4 regions of the Bacillus paranthracis genome follow, and region 3 is predicted to be linked to each of the others. Evidence: riboswitches for the same ligand, from Rfam matches in the RefSeq annotation. Region 3 holds a riboswitch; each other region holds the start of a gene.

The links. A riboswitch is a leader RNA that binds a small molecule or an ion and turns the genes downstream of it on or off. The one in region 3 is predicted to bind lysine.
Region 1: another riboswitch for lysine. It lies ahead of lysA (diaminopimelate decarboxylase); the one in region 3 lies ahead of NLJ82_RS04560 (amino acid permease).
Region 2: another riboswitch for lysine. It lies ahead of NLJ82_RS09060 (aspartate kinase); the one in region 3 lies ahead of NLJ82_RS04560 (amino acid permease).
Region 4: another riboswitch for lysine. It lies ahead of NLJ82_RS14420 (amino acid permease); the one in region 3 lies ahead of NLJ82_RS04560 (amino acid permease).

Annotation. Positions count from the first base shown of each region.
Region 1 covers NZ_CP101135.1:1,442,492-1,448,834, reverse strand. The annotation lists gene cysC (adenylyl-sulfate kinase) at 1-72, opposite strand, end outside; gene sat (sulfate adenylyltransferase) at 85-1,221, opposite strand; gene NLJ82_RS07380 (phosphoadenylyl-sulfate reductase) at 1,260-1,964, opposite strand; gene NLJ82_RS07375 (YezD family protein) at 2,051-2,194, opposite strand; SAM riboswitch class I at 2,267-2,375, opposite strand; gene lysA (diaminopimelate decarboxylase) at 2,493-3,809, opposite strand; lysine riboswitch at 3,990-4,171, opposite strand; gene NLJ82_RS07365 (DUF3888 domain-containing protein) at 4,261-4,710, opposite strand; gene NLJ82_RS07360 (LTA synthase family protein) at 4,911-6,343, shown strand, end outside.
Region 2 covers NZ_CP101135.1:1,768,494-1,774,836, reverse strand. The annotation lists gene NLJ82_RS09075 (YndJ family protein) at 1-1,424, opposite strand, end outside; gene NLJ82_RS09070 (DUF4166 domain-containing protein) at 1,430-2,035, opposite strand; gene NLJ82_RS09065 (DoxX-like family protein) at 2,039-2,947, opposite strand; lysine riboswitch at 3,139-3,325, shown strand; gene NLJ82_RS09060 (aspartate kinase) at 3,525-4,754, shown strand; gene NLJ82_RS09055 (VOC family protein) at 5,104-5,559, shown strand; gene NLJ82_RS09050 (helix-turn-helix domain-containing protein) at 5,767-6,207, opposite strand.
Region 3 covers NZ_CP101135.1:888,637-894,979, reverse strand. The annotation lists gene NLJ82_RS04570 (DUF3626 domain-containing protein) at 1-807, opposite strand, end outside; gene racE (glutamate racemase) at 920-1,750, opposite strand; lysine riboswitch at 1,951-2,134, shown strand; gene NLJ82_RS04560 (amino acid permease) at 2,282-3,706, shown strand; gene NLJ82_RS04555 (ABC transporter permease) at 3,767-4,966, shown strand; gene NLJ82_RS04550 (catalase) at 5,155-6,343, shown strand, end outside.
Region 4 covers NZ_CP101135.1:2,796,719-2,803,061, reverse strand. The annotation lists gene NLJ82_RS14435 (MerR family transcriptional regulator) at 1-28, shown strand, start outside; gene NLJ82_RS14430 (DNA alkylation repair protein) at 176-946, opposite strand; gene NLJ82_RS14425 (iron-sulfur cluster biosynthesis family protein) at 980-1,285, opposite strand; gene NLJ82_RS14420 (amino acid permease) at 1,399-2,865, opposite strand; lysine riboswitch at 2,978-3,170, opposite strand; gene NLJ82_RS14415 (GNAT family N-acetyltransferase) at 3,494-3,943, shown strand; gene NLJ82_RS14410 (sulfite exporter TauE/SafE family protein) at 3,983-4,885, opposite strand; gene NLJ82_RS14405 (VOC family protein) at 5,092-5,889, shown strand; gene NLJ82_RS14400 (aminoglycoside phosphotransferase family protein) at 5,904-6,343, shown strand, end outside.

The DNA of each region.
Region 1 (6,343 bases), 550 kb from region 3:
ATGATGCCCATTCTTCACTCTTCTCTCATCTTTTGAAACAGAAGTTGTATGCCAAGTAATATTCGTATCCATTTCATTCTCTCCCTATTCTGTTACTACTTCTTTTTTCAAACCTTTAATTAGTACCTCTACTACCTCTTTACGACTAAATGTACTTGGCGGAATCTCACCGTTTCTTAATAGTTCTCTTACTTTCGTACCCGATAAAATAACATGATCTTCTTTTCCGTGCGGGCATGTTTTCGTCGAAGCCATCGCTTCACATTTCGTACAGTAAAAACTATGTTCAAAAAATAACGGTGTAATCCCTAACTCTTCCACTGTAAAGTTTGTAAAAATTTCTTGTGCTTCATAAGTTCCGTAATAATCTCCTACCCCAGCATGATCGCGCCCTACGATAAAGTGGGTACATCCAAAATTCTTTCTAACTAATGCATGGAATATTGCTTCCCTCGGTCCTGCGTAACGCATTGCCGCAGGAAATACACTTAAAAAGACACGATCTTTCGGATAATAGTTTTGAAGTAATACTTCATAGCTTTCCATCCTTACATCAGCTGGAATATCATCCGACTTCGTTTCCCCAACGAGCGGATTTAAAAAGAGTCCATCTACAATTTCAAGAGCAGATTTTTGAATATATTCATGGGCACGATGCACCGGGTTCCTCGTTTGAAATCCTACTACTGTTTTCCAACCACGTTTTTTAAATTCTTCTCTCGTTTCAATTGGGTCTAAATGATAAGAAGGAAACGGATTATTTTCAAAGCGTTTCGTCAGTACAATAGCTCCTCCGACGTAAACGTTCGGTCTTTCGTATAATTTTTTCACTCCAGGATGAGCCTCATCCGTCGTTTTATACACTAGTAACGCTTCTTTTTCCTTATCAGGCACAAAAATATCTTCTATTTGAATGACACCATATACATTTCCACCGTTAACAAGTTTTACTTCCTCTCCAACTTTTAGCGTCTCTGCTACTTCTTCTGTTACTGGTAATGTAATGGGTATACTCCAAACGCTCCCATTAGCTAAACGAAGCGTTTCTACAACCGAATCATAATCTTTCTTTCCTAAAAAACCAGTAAGCGGGCTATATCCCCCTGTCGCTAATAGTTCTAAATCACTTAACGCAATGTTATCTAGCCCAATTTCTTTTTCAATTTGTAATACGTCATATGTCTCGTCTACACGGTTTACTAATTCGTTTACTGTACTCATGTTCTATATCCCCTCTTAGTTTTATTTCAAGATTCATCTTATTGATAATGAAGACCACATTCAGTTTTCACTTTCCCAGCCCATCTACCATCTCTTGAATCGCCACCCTCTCCTACAGGCAACGTACACTTCTCACACCCAATACTTGGATATCCAATATCATGTAATGGGTTATACGGCAAGCTATGCTTGTATACATATCGCCATACCTCTTTCCACGTCCAATGAATGAGCGGACAAACTTTAATAGATTGAAAGCGATGATCTTGATTTATAAACTTTGTATGCTTACGCGTTTCTGATTGTTCCCTCCTCAACCCCGATATCCACGCTTTTTCATTCGCTAATGATTCTTCTAATGGTAAAATTTTCCTAATATTACAACAAAGGTTAGGATTGCTTTCCCATAGCTTGTTACCATGCAAGTTGGCTTGTTCATCAAGTGTAAGTTTTGGCTGTTTTTCTATAATATTTAATGAAGGAAATCGTTCCCGCACTTTTTGAATTAATTCATACGTTTCTTGAAAATGTACGTTAGTATCTAAAAAAACAACTTTAGCAGATGGATTTACTTGGTTAATAAGATGCAGCAGTACCATCCCTTCCACTCCGAAGCTACATGCGTATACAATTTCACTTTTATATTCTTTATAAGCCCAACTTAATGCAGATAACGCGCCTTTCGTTTCATCTTCTTCTGAAAATGAAACATCATTTTCTTCCCACGTTTCATACGTCAACATGTTTTTTCCCCCTGTAAAAGCAAAAAGACGGTTTTAACCTAATAAAATAGGTTAAAACCGCCTCTAGTTTTTCTAGTCAGCGCTTTTTACTTTAAACGTACTTTTTCACTTCTCTCTAATTGAATGACTTTTCCATCTTGCACAACAATTGTAATTGAACCATATTTCATATCAGCAAGCATCGCTTCAATTTTCTCAGATACTTCCTCAAAATGTTCCCGTACACTCACGCGAACAGCCCCCCTTTTTATTCATAAAAAAAATCTTTCCCATTTCGAAAAGACTGTTCGGTAATATATTTTACCTTATCTTTCAAAATGGATTCCATTTTGCTGGATTTAGCACCTTGCTTTCTATAAGCAGGTTGCCGAGCTTCGCCGGGCCAGTTCCCTCCGCTTCTCTTGATAAGCTTTGTATTTGTATTTTATCATAATTCTGATTTTTTTCAATCCTAGTTTTCCGATATATTTTAATTATTTTATTTTACAAAAAAGGAATTGCCCATCCGAACAACTCCTTTTTCCTCATTTAAACAAGTTCTTTAATACGTATGCGATCGTTCCCAATAATATTTTCATATGTTTCGCGCTCTACAACAATTTGTGATGTACCGCCTTTCACGAAGACGACAGCTGGTCTACGAATCCGATTATAATTATTCGCCATCGAGTACCCGTATGCCCCTGTACAAGAAATCGCTAGTAAATCGGCAGAGGCAACTTTCGGTAAAGTAATATCCCAAATTAACATATCTCCACTCTCACAGCATTTCCCTGCAATCGAAACAACTTCCTCGTTCTCATCATTCCCTCGATTCGCTAACATCGCTTCATAACGAGCGTTATATAAAGCAGGTCTTAAATTATCAGTCATCCCACCATCCACTGATACATATTTCCGAATACCCGGAATGTCCTTCACAGATCCGACTGTATAAAGTGTCGTTCCAGCATCACCTACAATGCTACGACCTGGTTCAACCCATATTTCCGGTAGTGGATATTCACATACTGTAAATTGTTCTCTCACCGCACTTGTTACAGCTCGCACATATGTCTCAAGAGTTAATGGTGTATCTGATTCTGTATAGCGTATTCCGAATCCTCCGCCCACATTTAGCACTTTTACTACATAGTTTGTTCGCTCTCTCAATTCTTCTAAAAATTGATGAAGAACTTCAATCGCTCGCACAAAGCCAGCCGTTTCAAATATTTGTGATCCGATATGTGAATGAATTCCTAACACGTTATAATTTGATTTTTGTAAAGCAAGCTCAATTGCCTGCATCGCTTGACCATTTGACACGCCAAATCCAAATTTTGAATCATCTTGACCTGTTGTAATATATTCATGTGTGTGCGCCTCTACTCCGGGCGTTACACGAATTAATATGTTCACAAATTTCCCATGTTGCACTGCTAAATCATGCAAAATTTCTAATTCTAAGAAGTTATCTACGACAAAACAACCAATATTCGCCTGAAGAGCCATCACAATTTCTTCATCTGTTTTGTTATTGCCATGAAAATGAATGCGCGATGCAGGAAATCCTGCTTGTAGTGCAGTATATAATTCTCCTCCAGAAACAACATCTAATGACATATTCTCTTCACGAGCTACTCGGCACATCTCCATGCACAAGAACGCCTTGCTTGCATATGCTACTTGATAAGAGAACCCACTTTCTTTAAAAGCACGATGAAACGCGCGGCACTTTCCTCGAATTGACTCTTCATCGTATACATAAAGTGGTGTTCCATATTGTTTTGCTAGCTGCGTCGTGTCGCACCCTCCAATTTCTAAGTGTCCTTGCCCATTGATTCGGCTTGTGCCGTGTAAATACATTTGAATTCCTCCCTTATTTCCTCTAAAACTCATAACCCCAATCTTCTATTCATTGCAGCACGCTTTTAGATAGACAAAAAACGCGCGGAACAATGTTCACACGCGTTTCTTATTAGGAAAAATATATATTGAAAAAATAAACGAGTTGTTATCTCCTCAAAATAAGAAACCGCATCAACATCTCCAAATAGCTCTCCATAAAATAAATCTTATGACAGTACTACATTTATTCAATGCAGTCCCAATATATGAATAAGATGGTTATTCTTATATTTCGGCAATAGTCCCTTTCAACCTATGATCACAGATTCCATTAAATCTCCCATAGCTTACTCTTTCCTATCGCGGCCTCTACCTTTGAGAGTAGATGAGGTAAGTCTATTTAATTTTCAAACATCTAATTGTTGCTATTAACAATACCAAAGGACCATTTTATTTGTCAAACAATTTTTTATATTGCTTTTTGACAGTTTAGTTTCGTATCGTTTGGTAAGCGCTTTACTGAAACCTTTGTCACTTCCCATTCACCTTCTTCGTTATTAAATGTAATCGTTACCTTCTCAAATGGTGGCGCAATTTTCCCTGCAACACGTTCATACTTAGTCACTTCAATACTCGCTTGAAATAAATATGTACCGCTATACACTTTTTTTAAACTAATAATTTTCGGGCATTGATAAGGCTTCAAGCTCCCATATTGTTTTTCGATTGCTTTATTTATTTTCGGAAATAACACAGAATAAAGGGCATCTTCCATAAGAGGTGCATCATACTCTGCTACCGACACACTTGGTGAAGCAAAAAGTATAACACTACTGCATACTATAAAATATAATAATTTTCGCATTATAACCTCCGTATTGTTACACGATTCTTTCCGCGCACGATAATAATCATACATAGAAACTCCATTTTATTGTCTCCTACTGCCCTTTTTCTACTCAATTGTTATAAAAAAGTCCACAACTCTCTTTTATTTTCGTATAATGATACTCATAGTATAATAAACATAATAATAAAGGACTGTTCGTATATATAAAATGAGGCGCTAATCAAATAGGCCCACAAGAACCGTCATGCTTTTTAGGAGAGGAGTATATTATGCTACAACGTCTGTTTCCAAAACTGCGATTCGCACTCGTTGCAGTCGTTTTATTATGGATAAAAACATATATTGTGTACAAGCTAGCGTTTGATATTAAAATTGATAATTTCTTTGAAGAATTTATGCTTTTTATGAATCCACTAGCTGCGTTACTTTTATTTTTCGGTTTTGCATTATTTGCATCTAAACACCGAAATCGCATTATAGTTGGAATTAGTTTTATACTGTCATTCATTTTATTTGGAAATGCAATGTTTTATGGGTTTTATAACGATTTCGTTACGTTCCCAGTATTATTTCAAACAAATAATATGGCTGACTTAGGGACGAGTATAAAAGAACTCTTTACGTATAAAACATTACTGTTATTCGCAGATGCGATCATCTTAATGTTTCTTTCGCGTAAATTCCCATCATTTTGCGACAAAACGCCGCTTTCTCGCTCTGAGAAGAGAACTTTCTTTAGCGGTGTAACAGCTCTATTAGCACTACAAATTGTTGTTTCTGTTATTTATAAACCACAAATGTTCTCACGCTCATTCGATCGTCAAACTGTCGTGAAAAATTTAGGTTTATACACATATCATCTATTTGATATTACACTGCAATCAAAATCTTCAGCTGAACGTGTATTTGCAAGTGGGGACGGGTTCTCTGAAATTAAAAACTATACAGACTCAAAAGATAAGCAAGTTGATAAGAACTTATTTGGATCTGCAAAAGGTAAAAATGTCATTTTGATTTCAATGGAATCTACACAAAGTTTTGTTATTAATAAAAAAATAAATGGAAAAGAAATTACTCCATTTTTAAACGAATTTATTAAAGATAGTTTTTATTTCGATAACTTTTATCATCAAACAGGACAAGGTAAAACTTCTGATGCTGAATTTATCGTTGAAAATTCACTTTATCCGTTAGACCGCGGTTCTGTATTCTTTACTCACGCAACAAATGAATATACAGCTACACCAGAACAATTAAAGAAATACGGATATTCTTCTGCTGTCTTCCATTCAAATGATAAAGCGTTTTGGAATCGTGATGTAATGTATCCTGCACTTGGATATGATCGTTACTTTAATTTAAATGATTACGTAGGCACAGAACAAATGTCAGTCGGTTGGGGATTAAAGGATAAGGAGTTCTTTGAACAATCTATTCCAAAGTTAAAATCCTTACCACAGCCGTTCTATACAAAATTCATTACTTTAACAAATCATTTTCCATTTCTTCTAAATCCAGAAGATCAATATGTTGATGAGTTTAATTCGGAAAGTGGCGTTGTAAACCGTTACTTCCCAACCGTTCGTTATACGGATGAAGCTCTTAAACAATTTATTAAACAATTAAAAGCAGAAGGACTGTATGACAACTCTGTTATTGTCATTTACGGAGATCATTACGGTATTTCTGAAAACCATAACGC
Region 2 (6,343 bases), 880 kb from region 3:
GTAATAATTAAATTATTATTATCATTGCGTAATTTTAAAATCCCCGTCATATTCGAATATGGTAAAGGCAATGCGATATTCATATATGTATCGCTCTTATATGTATACATGGAATACAAGGCTAAAAAAATAGACTCCCCTGTTTCATTTTTTCTTAGCCAAGCCCTTACATTCTCCCTTCCATCCTTCTCATCCATTATCCCTATGATAGAGCCGTGCATCGTTTCCCACTTGCCGCCCATTCCTAAATGCATTTGTCCTACACGCTTACTCATTTTCTCATAGCAAAATGCAAACGGGCGGAACCAGCGAGTCCATTTAATATGCGATTGTAATTCATACTCTGTTGTATTTTCATAAAAACGAATAATACTTACAGGAATCTTGGCCCTATCAAATATCCCACTATGGAAATCATTCATTTTATCAACTAAACCTTTGTATTCCTTGCTATCTATTACATTTCTGTTATGTAAAAATGCTTCACCAACTGTCGCCTCTCCTCTTAATCTGCTCATTGGTTTCCCGTAATATTTATAGTTCGGAACACTCTTTTCAATCATCCAGCCGACAAATGCCGGCAACGCTACTCCAATTCCATTAACAACACCGTGAATCCAAACCATTTGGGCAATTGTAATCGTCATTACATGTTTCAAATTCCCATACGAATATATAAGTGAAAACATAATTGTTACCATGAGCGTACTAGACGATATGATTAGGAGGATTTTTGCACTGATAGCATTAAATTTCGCCCGCCAAACATAAATTCCATACCCATAAATCGCACATAAATATAGGAACACTGCAAAAAATTCAAATACCCTTGAGTACGTAATTCCAATCGCAACTGTCATCGGTGAAATGACTATAATAAACATAATTGCATCATATACTTTACTGCTCTTTTCTCTCTTCCGCCCTATTAAACCAGCTGATAATGGCAATAGAAACGCCGAATAATGAAAGTGTGCAGCTGTGAGTAAAACGATGTCAGAAGTAAACTGCATAATCGAAATCTTTGCTACAGAAGCAAAAAACCAAAAACCACCTAAAAACAAATAAATAAACGCACTATCGATAGCTGTCTCTTCTAACGGTGTCCATCCTCTTTCTAGTAATCTATTTATACCAAATAACGCAACGATCCCCGTATATACAAACCAAATTATCGCAAAGATATATTGATTTGTTACGAAAGCTAACATTGCACAAATCGCTGCTATCGGATATAAAAACGATACAGATTTATAAAATAATACATACGATCCATTTCGTGCTCTTTTATCAATAATACAAAAAGACATCGGTATACATAACAAAATAGATAATAAAATAATTGCTTCAACTGGGTTTACATTTGACCACTCACATATTAGAAAAATAATATAACAAGCAAGCCCAACTATTATATTTTTCATATCATTTATTTCCTCTCCACAAATGTTCCCCTATATGAAAATAATGAACCAATTAACGGATTGCGTACTTGTACATGAATTCGAAAGCACTGTTTTGTTTCATCATAACTTTCTACAATGTTGGCCTCTCCGTATAAGAATCTAGGTAACGGGATTTTTCTTCTAAACATGTAAAACCATTGTTTCTTTGAAGAAATATGCATCGCCCCCATCTCATCAATATGAAAATTCAGTGTAGAAACAAGTATGTGTGGTTCACCAAAATAATCTACAATTTCATTTTCATCGAATTTCATTACCGCATTAAAATATCTTTTCTTATTACGAAAGTAAAAAGTACGATTCCATCGCACAAATTCATTTCCGTTTCCATCTCGCTCAGCGGTATTATGTATTGTAAATGGCACTTCCTTCCCCCGCTCAGAGAAAAACATTCGAAACTTCGATGCAATTTTTAATATCAATTTTACGAAAAAAGAACCTCCGTAAATTTCATCCATCTTTCCTTCTCCAGTAAAGCTATTTTCTTCTGTAATCTCATAACGTTTCTGTAATTTTGGATGAAGTTTTTTATAAGAATCCCCTAATAGTCTTTCATACATATTAGCCATACATTATCCCTTTCTCTTCCTCTTGCAATTTTTTGCACTTGGTAAATCAAAACTATTTATATAACCGACAATCGATACCCCCATTAGTAAAACGTTTAATGTAATTGGATTAAACGGCTCTGTAAAGCTTACGATATTCGTAAATCCTGCCACTATCGTTAAGGCTATTAACATAAAAATATGTAGTATAAATAATTTTTGTTTTGGAACTGGAAATAGCCATATGATACCAAAAATAATTTCTAACATCCCTATTACTTTAAGAATTGCAATACTATTTCCAGTTGAATCAATAATCGCAGAAAGCATCTTCATCTCTTCTGGATGACTGAAAATTATTTTTGGGAAGATCCCTTGATACATCCATACAAATGCAAATAAAAAACATACGAGCCAATATGTCATTGTTCTTCTAATTAGCAACCTAGGATGAAGCCCCTTTTCTAACCATAATTTTAAAGCATCAAAACTCCAAGCAGTCGCCCAGCCTAATAACGGCCGAAACATATAGAAATCTATTACATTCCCTATACGACCAAACCTCGTATCATAATCATATTGCGTCTCAAAATGAATGTGTTCTTTACGGGGTGTATACTTCCAATAACCACGCCCTATTTGAATAAGTGATAATTGATTTTCTGTCCAAAATTTTAAAGAAGAAATCCGTTCACCTGTTTCTTTTCTTATTTCACCTATCGATTCCCCTTCCCCAGCTATTTCAAGTCCAAATCCGATTTTTGTTTTATATAAAAATTTCTGTGGTTCTCCTTCTTTTTTCTCTAAATATGAAATTTCAGTAAAGCGGGCATCCCATTCTGTATGTATATGTGGTTCTTGCGTGTATTCCCATAATTTCTCCATTGTTGTGTTCATTTCTGTTGAAACATAAATAGGCTTTTTCCCTTTCATTCTTCCACCTCCAATGCACTATAATTTTAATGTACATGTAATAAATTTATTTTGCTACATTTTTCACAAACTCCCTCATAAAAAGATAGAATTTTTAAAATATATATAAAACACTTGATTCCTCGAAAAATTTAAATTATTATAAAACAAATGTTACCAACAACTTCATAAATCAAACACTCTCGCCTAAAACGTGAGATAGAGGTTGCGATACTTATGAGTATTCTAATGGAGACACAGAGATGTCTATGAAATTAGATGAAAGGAAGTATTGCCGAAATCGATATATTTCTCTGTATGTATCGATTGGGGCTGTTTTCGAATAGAAACAGAACTGTCATATGTACAGACGTGTACGTATGAAGAGCTATCTACAAAAAAGAGATATCATTTTTATGGTATTCCTTTTTTGGCGGTTTTTTTATTAGCTCCGTTTTCTGTTTCCCTTTTCCTGTAACAGCACCATCCTCACTTATTTGAGATGGTGTTTTTTGTTTTTCTCTGGTAACTACAGGAATATTGGGATTTATATATGTCCTAATCTATTCTTAAAAATGGATGAAAGAAGGAATTCGTAATGGAAACGATTGTACAAAAATTTGGTGGCACTTCTGTCGGAAGCGTTGAACGCATTCAACATGTAGCAAATTTAATTATTGAAGAATATGAACGAGGACATAGTATCGTCTCTGTCGTTTCAGCAATGGGGAAAAGTACAGACGAACTTGTAGCACTTGCTAACGCGATTACAGAAAATCCGAGTAAACGCGAAATGGATATGCTTCTATCAACAGGAGAGCAAGTCACTATTTCATTATTAACAATGGCATTACAAGCAAAAGGTTATAACGCGATTTCATTAACAGGATGGCAAGCTGGTATTACGACAGAATCTGTACATAATAGTGCACGGATTACTGACATTCATACAGATCGAATTCAATCTTATCTTGCTGAAGGTACGATTGTTATCGTAGCTGGCTTCCAAGGCGTTAGTGAAAACCATGAAATTACAACGCTTGGACGCGGTGGTTCTGATACAACTGCTGTTGCATTAGCTGCTGCACTGAACGCAAAAAAATGTGATATTTACACAGATGTGACTGGCGTATATACGACGGATCCACGAGTTGTAAAAGATGCTTATAAATTAGATGAAATTTCTTATGACGAAATGTTAGAACTTGCAAATCTCGGTGCTGGTGTATTACACCCACGTGCTGTTGAGTTTGCTAAAAATCATAATGTCATTTTAGAAGTTCGCTCAAGTATGGAACAAGAAAATGGAACAATTGTAAAAGGAGAATGTACCATGGAACAACAATCAATCGTTAAAGGTATTGCATTTGAAGATAATATTACACGTATCACATTGAAAGGATTGGAACAAGGCTCGCTTTCAACAGTTTTCTCTACATTAGCAGCGGCACATATTAATGTAGATATCATCATTCAAAGTATTACAAATGAAGGAACTGTTCATCTCTCCTTCTCCATCCATTCTAATGATTTAAGAGAAACATTAGAAGTATTGGAACAAAATCAAGAGGCACTTCACTATGAATCAGTAGAATATGAAAATCATTTAGCAAAAGTATCAATTGTAGGATCTGGTATGGTCTCTAATCCAGGTGTTGCTGCGAATATGTTCACTACTTTAAAAGAAGAAGATATTCATATTAAAATGGTAAGTACATCAGAAATTAAAGTGTCTGTCGTTATTGACCGCCTTCATTTAGTAACAGGTGTCGAGGCGCTGCATCAATCATTTATGGCGAAAATTGAGCCTTTAGTGCAGATGAGCTAATTTCTACTAGTAAAACTTAAAACAAATTATATGAATCTACTTCCTTCCTATATAAATAGAAAGCTATTTGCATATAGAGTAATAAGAAATGTATTTATCATTTAAATAATACACTTCATTCTATACAACGATCGGGCCCTTTAAGAGCATACAGCGTAGAAACATTTTTCGGGGAAGTCGCGGTATTGTTTGTTAACAAGATACTATATAGCACAATTAAAAATAGCTTGTCACATTTCCCTATACTGTGACAAGCTATTTTTTGTTTGGAAGGAGTTTATAACTTTTTAATAGTATAATTATGTAGATGGTTAGATCATACACTTTTACATATAAGGAGATAAAGACAATGACAAACAACAAATTACTCAGAATGGATAATGTCAGCATCGTTGTAGAATCCCTTGATCATGCAATCTCTTTCTTCGAGGAGATTGGTTTGAAACTCGAAGGGCGCGCCACTGTCGAAGGTGAATGGGCCGGTCGCGTAACCGGCCTCGGTTCTCAGTGCGTAGAGATTGCTATGATGGTAACTCCAGATGGCCATAGCCGAATTGAACTTTCGCGATTTCTTACCCCGCCCGCTATAGCAGATCACCGGGCAGCTCCTGTCAATGCCCTCGGTTATTTGCGCGTCATGTTCACCGTTGAAGACATTGACGAAATGGTATCTAGGCTTACTACTAAGCATGGTGCTCAGCTCGTTGGCGAAGTAGTTCAATACGAGAACTCTTACCGTCTCTGCTACATTCGTGGAACTGAAGGCATTTTAATCGGTTTAGCGGAAGAACTCGGTAATAAATAATTAATGTTTTATTAGAAGTCTTTACTAAAGTAAAAATATTTGAAAGAACTTTACACTTAATAAAACTTAGATTTTGAACCCCGTCCTAGCTTTAGAACGGGGTTATACTTGTTTGAGCTTTTTAACATACTATTAACATCCTAAAATTATTATAAGGCAATTTATTTTCTTGTTATACTCTTTCCTAGGAAATATAACTTACTCTTCTCACTTTTTATCATATATATCTTTTCTTTCAAAAAACGATCTGAACTCATTCAAAATAACTTTCTTCACATCCGAATAAAAAACCATCATGAATAGTGCAATTACTAATACAACCACCTGTATTTTTTCATAATCAATGAACGCACTCATAATTAGTAAACCAAATCCAATATAAAAACCAAAATCGTTCTCCTTCTCAAAATCCTCATCTTCTTCATCAATATGTATTTTTTCTTTAATGTTTTGATTCCCTTTTATTAACTCATCGAGCGTAACATTGTACATTTCGCTCAATAAAATCAAATTATCAATATCAGGACAACTTTTATCATTCTCCCACTTATATACCGCTTGCCTCGTCACACCAATCTTTTTAGCAACATCCTCTTGTGAAAATCCCTTTGACTCTCGTAATTTTTTTAACTGTTCTCCTAAGCTCATAACGTCCCCTCCTTTAACAAATTATTACATACAAGGAGATAAAAAAGAAAGAAACCATTAGTAAAACTCACTGTAAACCATTCGTTTACACAGTAAAAAAGAGAGAATAGCTCTATATTTAAGCTATTCTCTCTCT
Region 3 (6,343 bases):
CCCTTCTAATTTTCTTCCTACATCCGTACCCTTAAATGAAGGATCTACAACAAGAGCTTCCACGTCTTCTTTAAGAGAAATATCTCCATGAACTTGCGCTTCAATATAATGATTAAGGTTACGGGCTGACTCTTTGTTTACTAAATCTATAAACGGCCTTTCCAGGTTAGCCAGTAAATGATTAACTAATCTTGTTGGAGTCAAATTCCCTTCACCAATTGCAAACTCTCTTACGAATGTTTCTTCCAAAAGAGCAGCTAAAATCATATCAAACTCCTCATAAGTCCCCTTTTCTTTTGGATCTTGATGCGAATCTAAATACGTATATGTAGAGCGATAAGAAACTTTTGGAGATAAGAGAAAATAACAGGATCCAAAACGCGGAGCCGGCCCATCTGGATGTAACATCAAATTTAGCGCCCCATACTTTGGCCGTTGATCATTCGTTACACCTTCCAATTGATATGCTCCTCCAAATATTCTCTGTTCCCAAAGGTCACGTTCACCGCCAGGATAAGCAGACACACTTCCATTAGATAGCAATGTTTCAAACTGACTTTTATATATTCCTTGTTCAAACAATGCTTCAGCAACACTTTTCATACTCGAATCGAGTCTGTCTGGATGAAAGTGTAAAGCAATCCTTGCATGAGATTTTAAGTTAGCGACAACTTCTTCAAATATTTCATCTGTAATATTACACATGTTAAGTATATGATTAATTGTTGCTTTCGCCTCACGTTTTTCGTTCTCTGCATATTTTGAAATATACTCTAAAGCAAATAATTGAGACCTTAATAATTCCATAATCCAATCTCCCCTTTAATTGAAATGACCTTAATCCTTTCAATTAAAAGTGCATTTTTTCCTTCTTATGCAACTAACCTGATTTATTGAACAAAAAGTACTTTCATACAGTCTAATTACAGATGCGAGCATTCTTTACGGGTAAATCCACACATTCTACAGAAATGTGATATCCTAGCCAACGCTCAGCAATATGTTCAAATGATAAGGCAGAGCCTGTTGTAAAAAATCGATGCTCAGGATTCAGATTGTCAGACAAAATTCCTTTATGCTGTAAAATTGTGCTTAACTCTATCGCTGTTTCTTCTGCAGAACTAATAATCGTTACATCCTCTCCTAGTTCCTTTTTAATATAAGACTCTAAAAGTGGATAATGCGTACACCCAAGAATTAACGTATCTATATCTTCTTTCGTTAATGGCAGTAAAGCTTGTTTTACTTGCTCGGTTACATATGCTGTATCTTCTAATTGATTTTCTACAACTGTAGCTAAGGTCGGGCACGCATGACTATGCACTTTCAAATATGTATCAAGCTCATGCAATGCTTTTTCGTACATATTAGATTTTATCGTACCTACAGTTCCAATTACTCCGATTTCCCCTTTCTTCGTCACTTTAATTGCCGCTCTTGCTCCTGGATGTATAACGCCAATAACCGGAATAGAAAGTGCTTCTTGCAGCGCAGTCAATGCAGCAGCTGCAGCAGTATTACATGCTACAACTAGAGCTTTTAACGGAAACTGTTTGAGGAACTCAACCATTTCAAATACGAAAGATTGTACCTCTTCTACACTTCTTGGCCCATACGGACAACGTTCATTATCACCAATATAATAAATGCTCTCTTTAGGCAATTGTCTTATAATTTCGCTCGCAACTGTTAATCCCCCAACTCCCGAATCTAACACACCTATTACTGAATGTTTATGACATACAGACATATACTTCATCCCCTTTTCAATCATCTAGCGCCAACAACATTTATTATATTATGAAAATTCAATATTACATAATAATCCCTCTTGCTTTTAATCACAAACTCTTCTCTATAATCTGATTATTATTATATCCATTGACGTATAAAAATTCATTTGTTACTCTTAAATACGTTAAATTAATATTTAAATCCTCATTCGTATCTCGGTGAGGTAGAGGTTGCAGTCATTAAGAGTATCATTTCAGGAGATGTAGTGGCATTGATGAACGAATGAGAAAGGAATGATTGCCGAAGTAAGCCCGTGTCCACCATGCACGCTTGCTGGGTCTGCTACTTAATAAGTGCAGAACTGTCACAAACGTTTCGTTTGTGGAGAGCTATCGAGAGGTATGTCGTGGGTTTCTTATAAGATAGAAAGCATGTAGCGGCAAATTACGTGCTTTTTTTGTTTTGTTTGGGACTTCTCTTCCTGACTCAGGAAGACATACATATCTCCTCGCTTGACTTGGTTATACTAACTTTGGAGGTATTTTCTATGCAACAAAAAAAATGGGGCTTTTGGGTACTCACAGCTTTCGTTGTCGGTAATATGGTTGGCGCTGGTATTTTCATGGTGCCAAGTACGTTGGCACAAACAGCAAGCCCTCTCGGTGTCACTTTAGCTTGGTTAACAACAGGGTTTGGTGTTTTAATGCTAGCTCTTGTTTTCGGTAATTTAGCAATTCGTCGTCCTGATTTAACGACAGGACCACAAAGTCATGCATATGCTTTATTCTCAACACCAAAAAAGAAAAAAATGGCTGGTTTCAGTATGGTATGGGGATATTGGGTTGCAAACTGGGCAAGTAACGTTGCCATCATTACATCATTTGCGGGATATTTATCACTCTTCTTCCCGATTATGAAAGATACACGACTACTATTTTCAATCGGTTCTTTTAATGTAGAAGTCGGAAAACTAATTACATTTACGATTTGTTCCATCTTACTTTGGGGAACTCATATTATATTAACAAACGGTGTAAGCGGAGCTGGAAAGCTAAACTTCTTAGCAACAACAACGAAAGTAACTGGATTCCTTTTATTTATCGTCGTTACGTTATTTGCATTCGAAGCTTCTAAGTTTGGACAATGGTACACACCGATGATCGATAAATCAGGTGTATCACACGGTCTACTTTCACAAGTAAACTTAGCTGCTCTTACGACGCTTTGGGCATTTATCGGAATTGAATCAGCGGTTCTTTTATCAAACCGGGCCGTTTCTCCAAAAACGGTAAAACGCGCAACAGTTGCGGGATTACTTATTACAGTTGCGATTTACTTAGGAATTACAATTTTAACAATGGGTGTACTTCACATTGATAAATTACAAGCTTCTGAACGTCCATTAGCAGATGCACTAAACGCTGCAATGGGTCATGGCGGCGGGAAACTGATGGCATTACTTGCTCTTACTTCCCTATTCGGTTCCATCTTAGGCTGGATTTTATTAAGCTCAGAAGTACCGTATCAAGCAGCAAAAGAAGGTTTCTTCCCTTCCTTCTTCACAAAAACAAACAAAAAAGGAAGTCCAATTTATTCATTACGATTAACAAACATTATGTCGCAAGTGTTCTTATTCTCAACATTATCAGGAACAATTGCGGAAGCTTATACATTCGTTATTACTGTATCGACACTGGCCTACCTCATTCCATATCTCGTTTCACCAATCTTCCAGTTAAAACTAGTCGCAACTGGTGAAACGTATAAAAATGAAATACGGGCAAGAATTACAGATGGCATAGTCGCAGTGATTGCACTTTGCTACGCACTATGGGTTATTAAAACGGGCGCAGCCGATATAAAAACATTCCTTCTCGGAATTGGTTTATTCGTAATCGGCTTTGCCTTCTATCCATTAATGAATCGTGATCAGAAAAAAAATAACGAAAAGAAAAACGGGCAAGTTGCATAACGCAATTTGCTCGTTTTTTCTTTTACAAAACATATATAATAGAACAAAGAGGTGAAAAACATGTCAATCGAATCACTATGGAGCAGCCGTTTCCAACAACATATGCAAAATATCATTACATACTTTGCACGTATGATTAACGGTTTACTATATAGCTTTATCTTTATTTCATGTGTTGGTGCATACTATTATGCTCAGTTTCTAAAAGCATCTCCTTCTAAAGGAATATCTTTACTACTCATCACGATTGTACTTACATTCATTATAACGAGATGCCCTATTCGTACATTTATTCAGAAACCTGACGCTGTCTATTTACTAGCACTAGAAGAGAAATTAACTTCTTATTTCAAAAAATCTCTTCTATACAATTACATCATTCAGCTTTTCCCATTGTTATTTACGTTTCTTATTCTCGTTCCGCTTGCACTGCAATCATTACAATTAACGATACCTTTCTTATGTACAATCTTTATCATTTTAATGGTTACGAAAGCTTGGAACATATACATACATTGGATGTGGCGTGATTGTCACGAAAAAAATATATGGCTGATTATTCGTATTGCTTGTAACGCCCTAGTCATTTATATGCTGTTTTATGTAGCAAATGTTCTCATATTAGGTGGATTACTCTTACTACTTGCTTTCCTACTTCTATACACGAAAAAACAGCCTACAAAACGAATACCATGGGATTACATAATCGAGCAAGAAGAAAAAATGAACGTTCGTTTTTATCAATTTGCTAGCATCTTCACTGATGTTCCGCAACTAAATAAGCAAGTAAGTAAAAGAAAATGGCTTACAAATTGGATTGAACCTTTATTACATAAAAAACGAGCAACTTTCTTCTATTTACATACACTCGCATTTTTACGCGGGAATGATTATTTCGGTATATATATTCGCTTAGGGTTGATCGGTGCCTTTGCCTTATATTTTATACCAAACGTATACGTAAAAGGCGCTATCGCATATATCGTCCTATATATGATTTCTATGCAGCTCCGTTCCCTATGGAAATATTTTTCGGGAAATATTATTGTAGCATTATATCCAATTCATACTGAAAAACGACTGAATCAATTTCTTCACTTAATCTTTATATTGCTACGCATTCAGCTCATTATATTTTCAATTGTTATACTCATTGCTACAGGTCAATTTTTACATAGCCTTATCATTATGATTGTCGGGTTACTCTCGATCAAATTTATTATTGTACCAAAAACGAAACAACGCATTTCTTCGTTTTAACGAAAAGAATTATCTTAAAAGGCAAGGAGAAAATAAATTCTCCTTGCCTTTTTTATTTTTCCTCCTCAAACAAGAATCACCGGCACAATCGATATTTTATAATTTTACATACAAAAACGATAATACATGTTTACGTCCTAATAAAAAGGGTATCTATTAATTAACAGCGTAAAGGAGGGGCCTATATTGTGAATAAAAAAATGGAACAATTGAAGCACCACGTTACCGACAATCAACGCAAACACGCTTTAACAACAAACCAAGGAGTAACAATAGCCGAAGATGAATTTTCTTTAAAGATGGGCTTAAGAGGCCCAACTTTAATGGAGGATTTCCACTTTCGCGAGAAAATGACCCACTTTGATCATGAACGAATTCCTGAAAGAATTGTTCATGCGCGAGGAGTTGGCGCACATGGTCATTTTCAGCTTTATGAATCTTTAGAGGCATATACAAAAGCAGATTTTCTTACTAATCCTTCAAAGAAAACACCTGTATTTGTACGGTTCTCAACCGTTCAAGGCTCTAAAGGATCCAACGATACAGTAAGAGATGTGCGCGGATTTGCCACAAAATTTTATACAGATGAAGGTAACTATGATTTAGTAGGTAATAATATGCCAGTATTCTTTATCCAAGATGCTATTAAATTTCCTGATTTTGTCCATGCAGTTAAACCAGAACCACATAATGATATTCCTCAGGGAGCTAGCGCTCATGATACATTTTGGGATTTTGTTGCACATAATCCCGAGTCTACTCATATGGTTATGTGGCAGATGAGCGACCGGGCTATTCCGCGTAGTTTACGAATGATGGAAGGTTTTGGTGTTCATACATTTCGACTTATTAATAAAGAAGGAAAAGCCCACTTCGTAAAATTTCATTGGAAACCTACCCTCGGGGTTCATTCATTAGTATGGGATGAAGCTCAAAGGATTGCTGGGAAAAACCCTGATTTCCATCGTCAAGATTTATATGAAGCAATTGAAAAAGGGGATTATCCGGAATGGGAGCTTGGATTGCAGCTAATTCCAGAAGAAGATGAGCATGCATTTGATTTTGATATTTTAGACCCAACGAAATTATGGCCAGAAGAAGAAGTTCCTGTAAAACTAGTTGGTAAAATGACATTGAACAAAAATGTTGATAACTTCTTTGCAGAAACGGAGCAGGTAGCTTTCCACCCTGGCCATGTCGTACCAGGTATTGATTTTTCAAATGATCCTCTTCTGCAAGGAAGATTGTTCTCCTATACAGATACACAATTATCTCGTTTAGGAGGCCCTAATTTTCACCAAATTCCTATTAACCAGCCCGTATGTCCTTTTCATAATAACCAACGTGATGGCATGCATCAAATGCAAATTCATCGCG
Region 4 (6,343 bases), 1.9 Mb from region 3:
TTATATGAAGCAAGTAGAAATGGAATAGGAATAGATTTTATGAGTGTTTAGCTTCATCGAAATAATGCTATAGACCTTTCATTGAAGGAGGGGAATATGTTTGTTATTGCTTTATTCAAAAGAAAGAAATGCGTATGCTTTATTTTTGAAGCATACGCGTTTTTGTTTAAAATACTCAAAAATAAAAATCTTTTGGTAAAGTATCATTTTTTATTACCGTTCTTAACCCATGTTTTATAATCCAAGGATTAACTGGATGCTGTTTATCACGTAATTGCTGCAACCATTGAAAAACGAATTCTTTATCTTCTTTCGTAATATCGTTAATATGATTGGCTACAGATTTTTGAACATATTTAGAAGGGTCATTCATTAAAGGCTCAAGAAGCTGTAAATTGTACTGAAAGTCACCTTTCAGAGCTCCTATTTTTTTAGCCCAAGGAAGTCTAGGTCTCGTACCTTCAGAAACTAATCTTCTAATGTGACTGTTTTCATCATGAATCCACTTTTGTAATATGTTTAGTGTGTCTTCATGGTATGTTTGAAGAAAAGGCCGAATGGCATATTCAGCAGTATTCCTTTTCGTTATTTCATACATGGCGTTGAATGAGGTTTCAAAATCGTTAAGCCCATATTTTTCAACGTATTTTGCAATAGGCATGTACATATATCCGTTTGTAAATGTGCCTACTTCTGTTGTATTTTCTGGTCCTAATGTTTTCAGTAATATATGTATTGCTTCATTAAAATCTTTTTGTAAAGCATTGTGTAATTCATCTGCCAATACTTCAATACGCTGCTTTAACTCTAAATTTTCAACTTTACATGTTACGGAAGACACAAAGTTTCTTTTAGAGAAAGTAGGATCGTGTTTATAAATAGAATCAGCCATTTTTTCTGCTAATTCTTCGTTAAATAAAAATTTTAGCGGAACATATTTACCCATTTTTTCACCTCAGTGATCAGTTGAAAACAAGTTTTATTTTTTAATCGACAATCCATAAACTAAAGTCTCACTCGGAGTCGTAATACTAAAACCTGTCGTTTTATAATCAAGCTTCACCGTATCACCAGTGTAGTCTTTCGTAAATGAATCCATTTGTACGATAAGGTCTGCATCTTCATATACAACATCATCTGCAACATATGTATCCCAAATTAAATCGACATCAACGAAAATACTACAAGAGTTTGTCATTGTCCCTCTAATGCGAATGATTTTTTTATCTTCACGTTCTAATCTATGTATAGCTGCTATTGCTTCATCAGTAATGCGAATGTTCATTGTATCCCAACCTTTATTTATATTTCCTTTATTATTGCAAAAACAGGGGCAATAGGGAAGCAAAGAGGTTTGCAATAAAAAACGAGCAAACAAATTTGTTTGCTCGTCTCCCTTTATTTCAGTTCACATTTATCAAGTGGAATGACTTTTGTTTTTTTCGTAAATTTGTATCCTAACCAAAGTACTAAAAAGAGTGGTAAACCGATGTAAGAAACGAGTACGCCGTTCCAATCGATTGATTCACCCATAAATGCGCCGTAGTTTTGACCTAAAATTACGATGACGCAAAGTGCAAATGCGAAGATTGGTCCGAATGGGAACCATTTTGCTCTATAAGGTAAGTCATTTAAATCTTTTCCTTGTGCGATATATGCTTTACGGAAACGGTAATGACTAATTGCGATTCCAACCCATGCGATAAAGCCAGACATTCCAGATGCATTTAATAACCAAATGTATACAACACCGTCACCGAATAAAGAAGCAATGAAAGCGATACTACCGACAATCGATGTTACGATTAATGCGTTAACAGGTACGCCGCGGCTATCTAATTTACCAAGAAACTTCGGTGCTTTCCCTTGGCGAGCTAAATCCCAAAGCATACGAGTTGATGCATACATACCAGAGTTACCAGCAGATAGTACTGCCGTTAAAATAACAGCGTTCATAACAGAAGCAGCGAAGGCAACGCCCGCTTTTTCAAAAATAAGTGTAAATGGACTTACTGTTACATCACTTGCGGCAAGACTTTCAGTTGTATAAGGAATTAATAAACCGATAACGAGAATGGCAAGGATATAGAATAAAAGGATACGCCAAAAGATCGAGCGAATTGCTTTCGGAATATTACGCTCTGGATCAGAAGTTTCACCAGCAGCTACCCCAAGTAATTCAGTTCCTTGGAAGGAGAAACCAGCTGCCATAAATACTCCGATAATTGCCATGATACCACCGTTAAATGGTGCATCTGCAACAGTGAAGTTTTTAAATCCAACCGTTTCGCCGCCCATAATTCCGAAAATCATCATAAACCCGACAATTAAAAAGATAATAATCGTAGCTACTTTAATAAGTGCAAACCAATATTCAGATTCACCAAATCCTTTAACAGATAAGTAGTTTAAAAGGAAAATAATAGCTAAACATAATCCGCTCCAAATGAGGGAAGGAGTATCTGGAAACCAAAATTTCATAATTAATGTTACTGCAGCTAGTTCAGCAGCAATCGTAATGGCCCAGTTATACCAATAGTTCCATCCAAGTGCAAAGCCAAGTGATGGATCAACAAATTTTGTTGCGTACGTGCTAAAAGAGCCAGTAACAGGCATGTAAGCTGCGAGTTCAGCTAAGCTTGTCATTAAAAAGTAAACCATAATTCCAATTGCGGCGTATGCAATTAATGCCCCGCCAGGTCCAGCTGAATGGATGACACCACCGCTGGCAAGAAATAGTCCGGTACCAATTGTACCGCCGAGAGAAATCATCGTAAGGTGCCTTGATTTTAGACCGCGTCTTAATTCACCTTTTCCTTTTGTAGCTTCTGTTTTAGAGGTAGCTTGATTCGTTGCGCTATTCATGTTCAACACTCCTTTTCTTGTAAGATAGGAAGGAGCGGGGGAGAAAAATACAAAAAACCGCCAAAGGAATTTGGCGGAACGTTTCACAAATAACCACCCCATCATACCCTTCCGTTAAGATAGCACCCCACGTTTACACGGTAATTTTGTAAACGTGACAGTTCTGTTCCTTTCGGAGACAGCCCCAGCTCATATTTCCAGAGAAGAAATATAAACTTCGGCAACTTTTCCTTTCAAACGGAGTCGGTGACTTTCTCTGTGTCTCGTCCGTTTTACTCTTAAAAGTCGCAACCTCTACCTCATCGGATTGATGAGGATTTGATATATTGCTAAGATTTTTAATATATGGCAATTGTAATGAGTTTCTGAATATATTGCAAGATATTTTGTAGGAAAAAATCAAAAAATATCGGTTATTGTATAGGAAACGCTTGCAAAACTCCACCCGAACCTACTATTATGTAACAATAAGCAAAGAAAAAATTGTTATACAAATGTTTCGCAAAAAATATTGAAAAACCCTTCAAAAATTAAAAGAAAATTCAGAAAATATAATTCGACATTCATAATCAGGTCATATTTTTTGATATAATTAGAGTAACGTGTAAGTAAAAAAGGGGAAATCAAAATGAAATTAGAAACAGAAAGGCTCTATATAGTGCCGTGTACAGAAGAGAGTATTCACGTTGCTAACGAGCAAGGATATAATAGTGGTCCTCATGTTGTAGGGCATGTAGAAAATGTAAAACAGGATAAGGATTTATTACCTTGGGGCGCGTGGTATGTCATTCGAAAAGAAGATGACATCGTTCTAGGTGATATAGGGTTTAAAGGGAAACCAAATGAGGAGCATACAGTAGAAATTGGTTACGGTTTTATTGAGAAATATTGGAATAAAGGGTATGCGACAGAAGCTGTAAGAGAACTAATAAATTGGGCTTTTCAAACTGGAGAGGTAGAAACAATTATTGCGGAGACACTTCTTGAAAACGAAAGCTCGATTCGTGTATTAGAGAAATTACATATGAAGAGAACTGGCACTACAGAAACAATGATTAATTGGAAAATAGAAAAATAAAAAATACCGCTCGAAGTATATCGGGCGGTATTTTTATCGTTAAGGTAGCATTTGTTTTTGATCATTCGGATATCCGGCTGTCGGTGTGTTAGAATGCTTGGAATGATTACGAACAGCAATGAAAATAGAAATAATAACGACAAGACCAATTGCCACGTAAGAAAGGGAAATAATCGTTGGATCCACTTTAAATGTAGTAAGTAGTGTACGAATGTTTGTAAAGATAATAAGGCCACCAACTAATACGCCAAGTAAATGAGAAGGTACGATGCGCACTAACCATGCAGCGATTGGAGCTGCGACAATACCGCCAAGCATTAACGAAAATACCCAAACCCAACTTACTTGTTCCCAACCGAGTGAGATGAAAAAACCAATTGTTGCAGCGAGTGAAACAGGAAACTCACTCGTATCTACAGATCCGATAACTTTTCTAGCTTCATTTCCTCTTGCTAAAAGTACAGGTGTCGTAATCGGCCCCCAGCCACCACCACCAGTTGAATCAACGAATCCAGCGAATAAGCCAAGCGGAACAAGTTGTTTAGCAGACATACGTTTCTTTGAAGTAACAACTTGTTTTTGAATAATGAATCGTAATAAAATATAAACCCCTAAAGTAAATAAAAATACAGAAATGTACGGTTTAATTACATCCCCAGGTAAATTGCTTAAAAAACATGCTCCAATAAATGCGCCAATTGCTCCTGGTAATGTAAGCCTGGAAACAGTATATTTATCAACGTTTCCAAATTTGATGTGAGATGCACCAGAAGCGGCGGTTGTAACGACTTCAGCTAAATGAACAGAAGCGGAAGCGACAGCTGGTGCGATACCAAACATTAGTAAAAGCGAGGTAGATGTTACCCCGTACGCCATTCCAAGTGCTCCATCGATCAATTGAGCGAAAAATCCAATAATAGCAAAGACAATTAATTTCTGCATAAATAATCCCCCTGTAATAGTAAATGAAAAAGGCACTTTTCCCGTGTGAGAAAAGTGCCTTTGGTTTTTCCAATCAGCAATAATGAAATTTGTTTCATTATAATACACATTAATCGTATAAATCAACTAGGTTTTAAAGTTTTTTGAATTGAATGAAAGAAAAATAAAATATACAATAAAAGGATGGAGAGAAAGGGGAGAAAGACATGTTATTATTTGATCACCTCGTACATGCAGTGAACTGTACACCGGAGGAAGCGGCAAAACAAATGCAGGAGCGTGGATTTCATACTGCACTAGGCGGAGAGCATACTACTTGGGGTACTTGGAATAGTTTATGTTATTTTGATTTATCATATATAGAATTTTTAGCAGTTCAACATGAAGAAAAAGCGAAGAAAGCAGATAATCCATTAGTACAAGAAACGGTAGTGAAATTACAAGACGGTGAGGGTATGCTTCAAATCGCAATTCGAACAGATGCAATTGAAGAGCTAGCAGTAAAGTTTAGTAAGCACGGTTTACATACGATAGGACCATTTGAAGGGAAACGTATGAGAAAAGATGGCCGTCTTTTAGAATGGAAAATGTTATTTGTAAAGCAAGATAAGAACGGACCGAAATTACCTTTCTTTATACAGTGGAATGAAACGGACGAAGAAAGAAGAAATGATTTACGTAACATTGGCACGATCACTGAACATAAAAACAAAGTACAACAAATTGAAACGATTCATTACGCAGTGAAAAATGTTCGAGAAACAGTACGGAAATGGAAAGCAGTCATGGAGCTAACTGCAACTCCAGTCATGAAAAATGAAGAATGGAATGCGGAGTGTCAAAGTGTATCGTTTGGTGACATTCAAGTACAGTTTTGTGAACCGATTGGAGAAGGTCTAGTACAAGAATACATAAAGAATTATGGTGAATATCCATTTGCAGTGGAATGTAAAGGAGAAAATAAACGAGAGCATGAAGTGTTAGGTAGTTTGTACATATATTAATAGAGGTGAACGTTGTGAATGAAATACTTAGAGAGATAGAGAGAAAACTAGAATGCCCTCGTATTATAAAGTGTACAGCTATTTCAAAAGGTTTCTCACATGAAGAGAAATATAAAATAGAATTAGAAAACAAAGTAACATATTTTGTAAAAGTATGTGATGCAGTTCATTTTGAACGTAAACAAGAAGAATATACGTATATGAAACAATTAGAGTCATTACATATTCCAACGCCTAAGTTAATTCATTTCATAAAACTTGAGGAATTAAATAAATGTGTTCAAGTATTTGAATGGGCCCAAGGTGTAAATGGTGAAGAGGGCTTAAGTAAGCTATCGGCGGAAGAACAGTATCATGCAGGAAGAAAAGCTGGAGAAGTATTAAAGCGAATTCACTCAATTGAAAGAGAAAGTGCAAGTGATAAATGGGAAACATCTAGATGGAATAAATACGA